4 regions of the Serratia sp. CoH_122_TC_1 genome follow, and region 4 is predicted to be linked to each of the others. Evidence: predicted binding sites of a transcription regulator. Region 4 holds the regulator's gene; each other region holds the start of a gene.
The links. The regulator CRP, encoded in region 4, controls carbon source genes, mostly activating them, when cyclic AMP is high. The targets are predictions, from matches to a motif close to ATGTGANNNNNNTCACAT.
Positions count from the first base shown of each region.

Region 1: a site for CRP is predicted at 1,110-1,127, ahead of AC2FC2_RS09400 (PTS mannitol transporter subunit IICBA). Genes of this name have one in related genera too.
Region 2: a site for CRP is predicted at 905-922, ahead of mlc (sugar metabolism global transcriptional regulator Mlc). Genes of this name have one in related genera too.
Region 3: a site for CRP is predicted at 1,426-1,443, ahead of AC2FC2_RS04070 (PTS sugar transporter subunit IIB). Genes of this name have one in related genera too.

Region 1 is NZ_JBXWLA010000006.1:85,109-87,311, reverse strand. Features, by position in the region: gene AC2FC2_RS09400 (PTS mannitol transporter subunit IICBA) at 1-861, opposite strand, end outside; gene AC2FC2_RS09395 (DUF3053 domain-containing protein) at 1,410-2,129, opposite strand.
Region 2 is NZ_JBXWLA010000003.1:187,033-189,235, forward strand. Features, by position in the region: gene mlc (sugar metabolism global transcriptional regulator Mlc) at 1-813, opposite strand, end outside; gene AC2FC2_RS05250 (LysR family transcriptional regulator) at 973-1,863, opposite strand; gene AC2FC2_RS05255 (MFS transporter) at 2,010-2,203, shown strand, end outside.
Region 3 is NZ_JBXWLA010000002.1:302,211-304,413, forward strand. Features, by position in the region: gene AC2FC2_RS04060 (6-phospho-beta-glucosidase) at 1-430, opposite strand, end outside; gene AC2FC2_RS04065 (PTS lactose/cellobiose transporter subunit IIA) at 423-749, opposite strand; gene AC2FC2_RS04070 (PTS sugar transporter subunit IIB) at 861-1,166, opposite strand; gene AC2FC2_RS04075 (MurR/RpiR family transcriptional regulator) at 1,574-2,203, shown strand, end outside.
Region 4 is NZ_JBXWLA010000013.1:20,839-23,041, forward strand. Features, by position in the region: gene AC2FC2_RS17085 (OsmC family protein) at 1-332, opposite strand, end outside; gene crp (cAMP-activated global transcriptional regulator CRP) at 712-1,344, shown strand; gene AC2FC2_RS17095 (YccS/YhfK family putative transporter) at 1,399-2,203, shown strand, end outside.

The sequences.
Region 1 (2,203 bases), on a different contig from region 4:
CATGGTGAGCGTGAATACGCCGGTCATGCCGCCCAGGATTACCGCCAGCAGCAGGCGTGGATTCATCAGCACGTACGGGAAGTAAATTTCGTGGATACCCCCCAGGAAATGGATGATTGCCGCACCACCCGCAGACTGCTTGGCACTACCGCGACCAAAGAACATGTAGGCCATCAGCACGCCCATACCCGGGCCTGGGTTAGCTTCGATCAGGAAGAAGACAGATTTGCCGGCTTCGGTCGCCTGCTGGATGCCCAGTGGCGAGAATATGCCGTGGTTGATAGCGTTGTTCAGGAAGAGAATTTTCGCCGGTTCGACGAAGATCGACGCCAGTGGCAGCAGGTTGTTCACCACCATCACATGCACGCCGGCTGCCAATAGCTTCGACAGCACTTCGACCAGTGGGCCTATGCCCAAGAAGGCCAGAATTGCCAGCAGCATGCCGATAATGCCGGCAGAGAAGTTGTTCACCAGCATCTCAAAACCGCTTTTGATCTTGCCGTCTACCCAGCGGTCAAAATGCTTTATCGCCCAGCCACCCAACGGACCCGCAATCATCGCGCCGAGGAACATCGGCATGTCAGCCCCGACAATCACACCCATGGTGGTGATCGCACCGACCACGCCACCGCGATCGCCACCGACCAACCGGCCACCGGTGAAACCGATAAGCAACGGCAGCAGATAGGTGATCATTGGGCCAACCAGCTTGGCTAAGGTTTCGTTAGGCAGCCAACCTGTAGGAATGAATAAGGCAGTGATGATACCCCAGGCGATAAATGCGCCAATGTTGGGCATCACCATGTTGCTTAAGAAGCGGCCAAAGTTTTGAACTTTGACTTTGATGTCTGGTGAAAACATAAAACACACCCCTATTGTTACGCGCTGACAATAGAGCGCGTGATTATTGTTGTTACGATCCAGCCGTGTTGTTGCTGTATGCGCAATGGACTCTATCACGCTGTTTTTACCGCGCGAACTTCACGGATTTTTTGTGATTAACATCACACAAACACCCCCATAAACAGGTTACTTATAGTGATTCAGCTCACATTTAATGAGTGTAAAAAAGCCACAACGAGAACAAAATGCGCCTAAAACTCAATTAAATGTGATGCTGGTCACATTTAATTGATGCGTGTTTGTTTTTAAATTGTGATGTTTATCACAATCTATTTTTCGGTCACTACCGAATCCTGGCTTGGGGGTGGTCTTCCCTGTGAGCATTCATCCCGTCGGGAAATAACGGGGCGATGAATGAAAGAAAACTACATGTCGAAAAACGATGATTAATTGAAGTGTAGTACAGAAGCGTCGCGCAAGAAGTGGGCAAGCTGTTGGAAAGACTGGAAGGGAATACCTGGAACAGAAAGGCAGAAGCCGGAACATCGGCTTCGGCCTTTCTACAATTACTGGGTCACGCTTGAGACGGTTTTCTGTGCATTCAGCAAATCCTGCTGCTTGGCCACCAGATTCGACATCATGGTGTTGTACTGCGTCGCCTGCTGGGAAGTACGGAACTGCACGCCGTTATTGTTGAAGCTAACCTGATTACCTTGGGTACGCAGGAAATCCCCGACCTGAACCAGATCCTGGACGAAACTGGCGGTGGTAGGAATAACCGGCATCAGCGCATTGGCCGGCCCGGTGACAATCTTGTCATAAGCCTGGTTATACACGGCTTTCAGATCGTCGGGTTGCTTCAGTGCTGCCCGGGCAGTGTCTGCCTGTGACTTCGCCGACTGAATCTGCTGCCCCAGCAGGTTCAGCGCTCCAACGGACTGCTGCAACGTATCACGTTTGCTCATGTAGTCCTGTGCGGTGCGGATCTGGTTAATCTGATCCAACGCCGGTGTCAGGCTCGCATCCAATGACTTGGACAATTGCTGGGAAAAACCGACCAAGATGGCGTAATCCCCGGCATAGTTACCGAATTTCTGTTTCTGGTCTTCGCTCAGCGTCGGGATTTTCACGCCGCTGCGCATCACCGTATTCTGTAAGTAATCAATAAACGCCTTGCGTTGTTCCGGCTCTTTATCGCCGCAGGCAGTCAGCTGCATGACCACCAACAATGCCAATACCGGGGCCAACCAACGCGCGAAACTCCTGCTCTGGATCCCTACCGCCATGTGACATAACTCCTGTTATAAACCTGCTTTTTCATCGGACTCCGTCCCTTTTGCTGCACTCCTTGCGCCTATAA
Region 2 (2,203 bases), on a different contig from region 4:
TTCGATACTGGCCACAGTTTCCAGACAGCCGTGGTTACCGCAGTAACAGCGTTTGCCGTAAGGATCGACCTGAGTATGGCCAATCTCTACCACACTGTGGCTGCCTGCATGCAGAACTCTACCGCCCGTGATCACGCCGGCGCCAACGTTGTGGTCGATCACCACCTGAATCACGTTTTGGCTGCCGCGAGATGCGCCGTATAAGGCCTCGGCCATTGTCCAGGCACTAATGTCGTGTTGCAGATAAACCGGTAGCCCGGTACGCGTTTCCAGCGCCGGTCCCAGGGGCATGTCTTTGACGTCGTAAAACGGCATGCGGTGCACCACACCAGAAACGGCGTCAACCATGCCTGGCAGCGTAATGGCGATAGCCGTCAGCCGCTCAAGCTTGCTTTGATGACGAATGAAGAATTGATCTACTTCACCGAGAATACGCTTTAGCAGGGGATCAGGGTGTTCGGCGGCCAGAGGCAACAGCTCTTCGACCACCAATTTGCTGCTGATATCACGCAGCGCCAGCGTAATGGTGCCACGGCTGATGCGAGCGGACAGATAGTGCCAGGCTTCGGTGTCCAGCACCAACCCCACGGCAGGACGGCCACGGCTGCCCACTTCCTGGTATTCGGTTTCTTTAACCAGATGCGCTTCCAGCAGTTCGCGAACAATTTTGGTGATACTGGCGGGAGCGAGCTGCGCGCGTTTGGATAATTCGATACGCGAAATGGGGCCCAGTTGATCGATTAACCGATAAACTGCCCCTGCATTTGTTTGCTTGATTTGATCAATATGCCCAGGCTGCCCAACAGCAATCACAAACCTGCTCCTACTATTTTTCGCGCTTCTAAATAAAGACTATCGGCTATGGTGGGGCTTTTGTAATACAGCGTCAACTATTTGATTCGTTATGTGATTTGCTGCACAAATTCACCCCACTTTCACTGCGGATTGTGTTTTATTTGCCCAGCCTGGCCTTCAGGTTAACAGCAATGCCATCAGCGATTTGGCCGCTGCGGTCAGTGGCCTTTGCCGGTGATGCACCAACCAAACTTCCGTCATGGCACCCGGTTCTGCCAACGGCAAATACTGCACGCCATCAATTTTAACGCGGGCGAAAGACGCCGGCAGAATAGAAATACCCAACCCGGAAGACACCAGACCGATAATGGTCATCGCCTCGCCAACCTCTTGCGTGATGTAAGGAGTGATCCCCGCTTTGGCCAGCAAGGATAAAATTTCGTCATGCAGTGCGGTGCCCACCTCGCGGGAGAAAAACACGAAGGGCTCTTCCGCTAAATGCTGAAAACGCAATGTGCCGGGTGCAACATGGGTTAACGGATGCCCTTCCGGCACCACGGCCACCAAGGGTTCACACAGCAAAAGCTGATGTTTCAACGCGTCTGGTAAGCGCGTATTACGCATAACGCCCAGATCCAGTTCACCATTAAGCAAGGGTTCAATCTGCTGTTTGGTGTTTACTTCGCGCATTTTGATATGCACCTGTGGGTGTTGCTGCCGAAAAGCCCGCAAACTGCGTGATACGACGCTGATAAATGGGGCTGAGGACGTGAAACCTATGGTTAGCTCCCCCAACTCCCCGCGTTCCAGTCTGGCCGCTTTCTCAGCCGCCCGGCCGACCTGATCGAGTACCTGATACGCTTCTTTCAGGAACATCTCCCCCGCCTGCGTCAGGCTGACATTACGGTTGTTGCGCGCCAACAAACGCGCCCCCACCATCTCTTCCAACGCCTGGATCTGCTGGCTAAGCGGCGGCTGTGAAATCCGCAAGCGTTCGGCTGCACGCCCAAAGTGCAACTCTTCCGCCACGGCAACAAAATAGCGCAGATGTCTCAATTCAATATTCATACTTTAAACGTCTTAATTTTAATTATTAATATATTAGACAAAAAACTGCCCTCTCCCTATCATTTTGTTAACCCATGAAGTGCTGAATACACCCCCACGTTCGGTAAGGAAAAACTGTGACAACCCCTGTGCGTTCTGCGGCCAGTATGCCGTCGACGCTGGCCGCCAACGACGATGCGGCTGCTGCGCCAAAAACCCAACGTTCCACCCTGAACAAACTGCCCTACATCGAACGCGGAACGCCGCAGTTTATACGCGTTACGTTGGCGTTGTTTTCTGCCGGTCTGGCGACGTTCGCCTTGTTGTATTGTGTGCAACCGATTCTGCCGGTTTTATCACA
Region 3 (2,203 bases), on a different contig from region 4:
TGATCCAGGCATCCGGTGCAACGGCTTCCACCGTGCGGGCCACCTCCAACATCACCGGAATGGTCCGTAGCGCTTTGGCAAAACCACCGACGCCCGTTGTCTCCTGTCCAAGACGTTGATATTTCAACCCTAGGCGTTCGTCAGCTGCGCGGGCAGCCAATTGCCCCACCCGCAGTTGAGTTAGCACAAAGCGGGCACCACGGATGGCAGGCTCCAGCGAAAAATGCACCGAAACGACCACCTGTTCCAACCCGTTACGTTTGAACATTCTTTTGGTCAGTTCAGCAATGATGCCCACTTTCTCCCGACCGGATTCAACATCCACCAGCGCCAGTTCGGTCAATGGCACATCCTGATAATGCGCGATCAACCCTTCGACCAGCTCTGGCGTATAGCTACTGCCACCACCAATTACGGTTATTTTAGTCATTGCCTGCCCCTTGAGGTAAACGACGATAAAGCTCGATCATGTCAGTGGCCAGATCCTGGATCAGCATCGCGTTCATCAAATGGTCCTGCGCATGCACCAGAATTAAACTGACCGGTATTTTTCCACAGCCTTCGTCCATGCCTATCAGTTCCGTCTGCATGCTATGCGCCCGGCCGATGCCGGACTTCGCCTCTTCCAGCTTGACATCCGCGGCGTCAAACTCACCGTGGCGTGCCAGTTGCAATGCCGACAGCAGAGAACTGCGTGCACTCCCGGCATGAACCAGCAGTTCCATAACACTCGTTTCCAAATCCATCATTACCTCCCCTGGCCTGATTCCAGGCACAGCAAGCCCCGACGGATTAATAAAATAATCCGCTGTAAAATAATCAAAAATAGGGTTTGAGGGGCAATGCCCCACAGGGTGTTATCAGCCCAGCAGGCCCAGTGCCTTGTCCAGCACCTTATCCCCACGCAGGGTGCCGTAATCCAACATATCAATAACCGCAACGGTTTTGCCTAATGGGGCAGCCAGTTCCGAAAGGCGCGCGTGTTCATATTTCACCTGTGGCCCTAACAGTACAATGTCCGCCCTTTCAACGATGCGTTCAAAATCCGCTACGGGTACGGCTTCAATTTCAATATCCAAAGCACGCTTTTGTGCCTCGGTTTTCATTTTTTGTACCAGCATGCTGGTAGACATTCCTGCAGCGCAGCATAAGACGATTGTTTGCATTTTTGGGTGCCTCGATTGTGACTAGCCACCTTGGCTGTGCAAATATAAAACAGTGCTGTAACACGCTTGTAAATACCTTAGATCCATACGATTTGATTATGATTTTCACTTAATCTTTAAAAAACAAATTGTTAACTAAAAATTATCATGAAAATTTTTTTCAACACTGTGATCGACGATAGACTTTTATTCGCAGACAGAATCCATAAATCCTATTTAACCTTTAAAAACAGCAAGATAAATTATTGGCAACTAAACGATGAGAGGAGCATCTCGTTTTTACACAGGATGAATTGAAAATTATTTTCATTAATTTATTCTTCTGGTTATGGCTTTATGCCGCGCGAAAAACAGGCTAGTTTGGAACACAGATCGCCGATTGGCATAACAGAAGGGACACTGCAGTCATGGATCTCGTTTACCACATTCAGTTTCGCCAAAGCCCGTTCAATCGCCAGGAGGCGAAAATTGCCCGAACCATCCTGGATAATCCCGGATTCACGTCAACGGCAACCATTGAGCAGCTGGCCGAACGTGCCGGTGTCAGTACCGAGATCGTCGCGCATTTTGCTCAGTCCCTTGGCTGCCAGGATCTTAACGACTTTGTCTCTTTGATGCGCACCCAACCCGTACCAGCAAGCGCCGCTACCGCGGTGGCTCAACCTGTATTGGGCAGCATGGATATCGCTTTCGCATCAGCCGCCGGCATCGGTAAGCTACCGGGCGTCAGTTCCACAACGCTCAGTCGTTTTGCCAAATCCATTGGTTGCGAAGATATTGGTGACATTGTCTATCAGATCCGCGCACGCCAAAATCAATTCAGCCAGCAGGAAGCAAAGGTCGCGCAAACCATTTTGGACGATGTCGCCTTCGCGTCTTCCGCCACCATCGAGCTACTTGCCACCCAGGCAGGGGTCAGTCCGGCAACGATCACGCGCTTTGCCAAAACCATTGGTTGCGATGATATTCGCGATTTGCGAATGAAATTGGCGCAGGCCAGCGTAAGCGGCTCACGCTATTTAACCGCACAAACGGCG
Region 4 (2,203 bases):
TTCTCCGCCGAGAGGTTCACCGCCCGCTCAACGATTTTGTCGCTCAGATCTTTACCGCTCACGATAAAGTGCAGGTTGATATGGGTGAACAGCCGCGGTGCTTCTTCACGTCGTTCAGAAGTCAGCTTGACCTCGCAATCACGCACATCATTACGCCCTTTTTGCAGGATCGACACCACATCGATAGCACTACAGCCCCCTACCGACATCAGCACCATTTCCATCGGGCTGGGCGCTTTGTCGCCCGCATTGCCGTCCATCAACACCTGATGGCCAGACGCGGATTCACCCAGAAACGTTAACCCTTCCACCCACTTAACTCTTGCCTGCATACTGGTCACTCCGGTTAATTTCTTAAAATCAGGGTACGCTTTCGCATAGAAACTGGCAACGGAACCTGATGCTAATCATGCTGAAGCGAGACAACACAAGACACCCGCCTCACTCTGTGCTACAAACAGAGCCGCAATAAATCTTTCCGGGACACTGATTTCAGGGAAACTCCCAGGGAAAGGCTCCTTTACCGGTATGTTAACAGAATGTAGCTTGCAGCTCTCCCGGCAAGTTAATATGCTAGAGCGACAGCGTATATTTATGACACGCCTCAAAATCTGCTGATAGCCACCATTAAAACAACGGCGACAACAGGTTTTACAGGGAACTCTGACCCCTGTGACACAAGGCAGCGATAACAACAGAGGATAACAGCGAATGGTTCTCGGCAAACCGCAAACAGACCCTACTCTCGAATGGTTCCTGTCTCATTGCCATATCCACAAATATCCATCCAAAAGTACGCTGATTCACCAAGGTGAAAAAGCCGAAACGCTTTACTACATCGTCAAAGGCTCCGTCGCGGTGCTGATTAAGGATGAAGAAGGTAAAGAGATGATTTTATCCTACCTTAACCAGGGGGATTTCATCGGCGAGCTTGGATTATTTGAAGAAGGTCAGGAGCGTAGCGCCTGGGTTAGGGCGAAGACCGCCTGTGAAGTGGCTGAAATTTCCTACAAGAAATTCCGCCAGTTAATTCAGGTCAACCCGGACATCCTGATGCGCCTGTCAGCCCAGATGGCAAACCGTCTGCAGATAACATCTGAGAAAGTGGGTAACCTCGCCTTCCTGGACGTTACAGGCCGTATCGCGCAAACACTGCTGAACCTGGCGAAACAACCTGATGCCATGACCCATCCTGATGGTATGCAGATTAAAATTACTCGTCAGGAAATTGGCCAAATCGTCGGTTGTTCACGTGAAACCGTTGGCCGTATTCTGAAAATGCTTGAAGATCAAAACCTGATCTCCGCCCACGGCAAAACCATTGTCGTTTACGGCACGCGTTAATCACTGAAAAAACGGCGCGATGATTCGCGCCGTTTTTTTATGCCCCAAGTCATCATGTGGCGCAGACTGATTTACCACCCGGAAGTCAACTATGCACTGCGGCAAACGCTGGTGCTGTGCCTGCCAGTGTTACTCGGCCTGTTGAGCGGCCAACTGCAATACGGCCTATTATTTTCCCTGGTTCCTGCCTGCTGCAATATTGCCGGGCTAGACACCCCTCACAAACGCTTCTTCAAACGTCTGATCGTCGGTGGCTCTCTATTTGCACTCAGCAGCCTGCTATTACAGCAAGCATTGCTTTGGCACTTGCCGTTGCCGGTGTTGATGCTTGGCCTGGCACTGCTTCTCGGCGTCAGCGGTGAAATAAGTCCGTTACATGCCCGCCTGTTGCCCGCCTCGCTGGTTGCCGCCATTTTCTCCCTCAGTATGGCCGGTACAGTTCCGCTTTGGCACGCACCGCTGCTATACGTCGTGGGTACCGCCTGGTACGGGCTGTTTACCTGGTTTTGGTTCACGCTGTGGAAAGAACAACCGATGCGCGAATCGCTCAATCAGCTCTATTTGGAACTGGCGGACTACTTTGAGGCCAAATATTCGCTGCTGACCCAGCATACCGATCCACAGACCGCATTACCGCCACTGTTGATACGCCAGCAAAAAGTGATGGATCTGATCACCCTGCTGTATCAGCAGCTTAACTTTCTACCGCACGCCAGTAACCTCGAACAAAAGCGCCTACAGCGTACTTTTCAGGTCGCACTGGATCTGCAGGAACACATTACCGTCAGTCTACATCTGCCGGAAGAAGTGCAAAAACTGGTGGAGCAAAGCCAGGCCGAAGCCATCATCCGCCGCAATG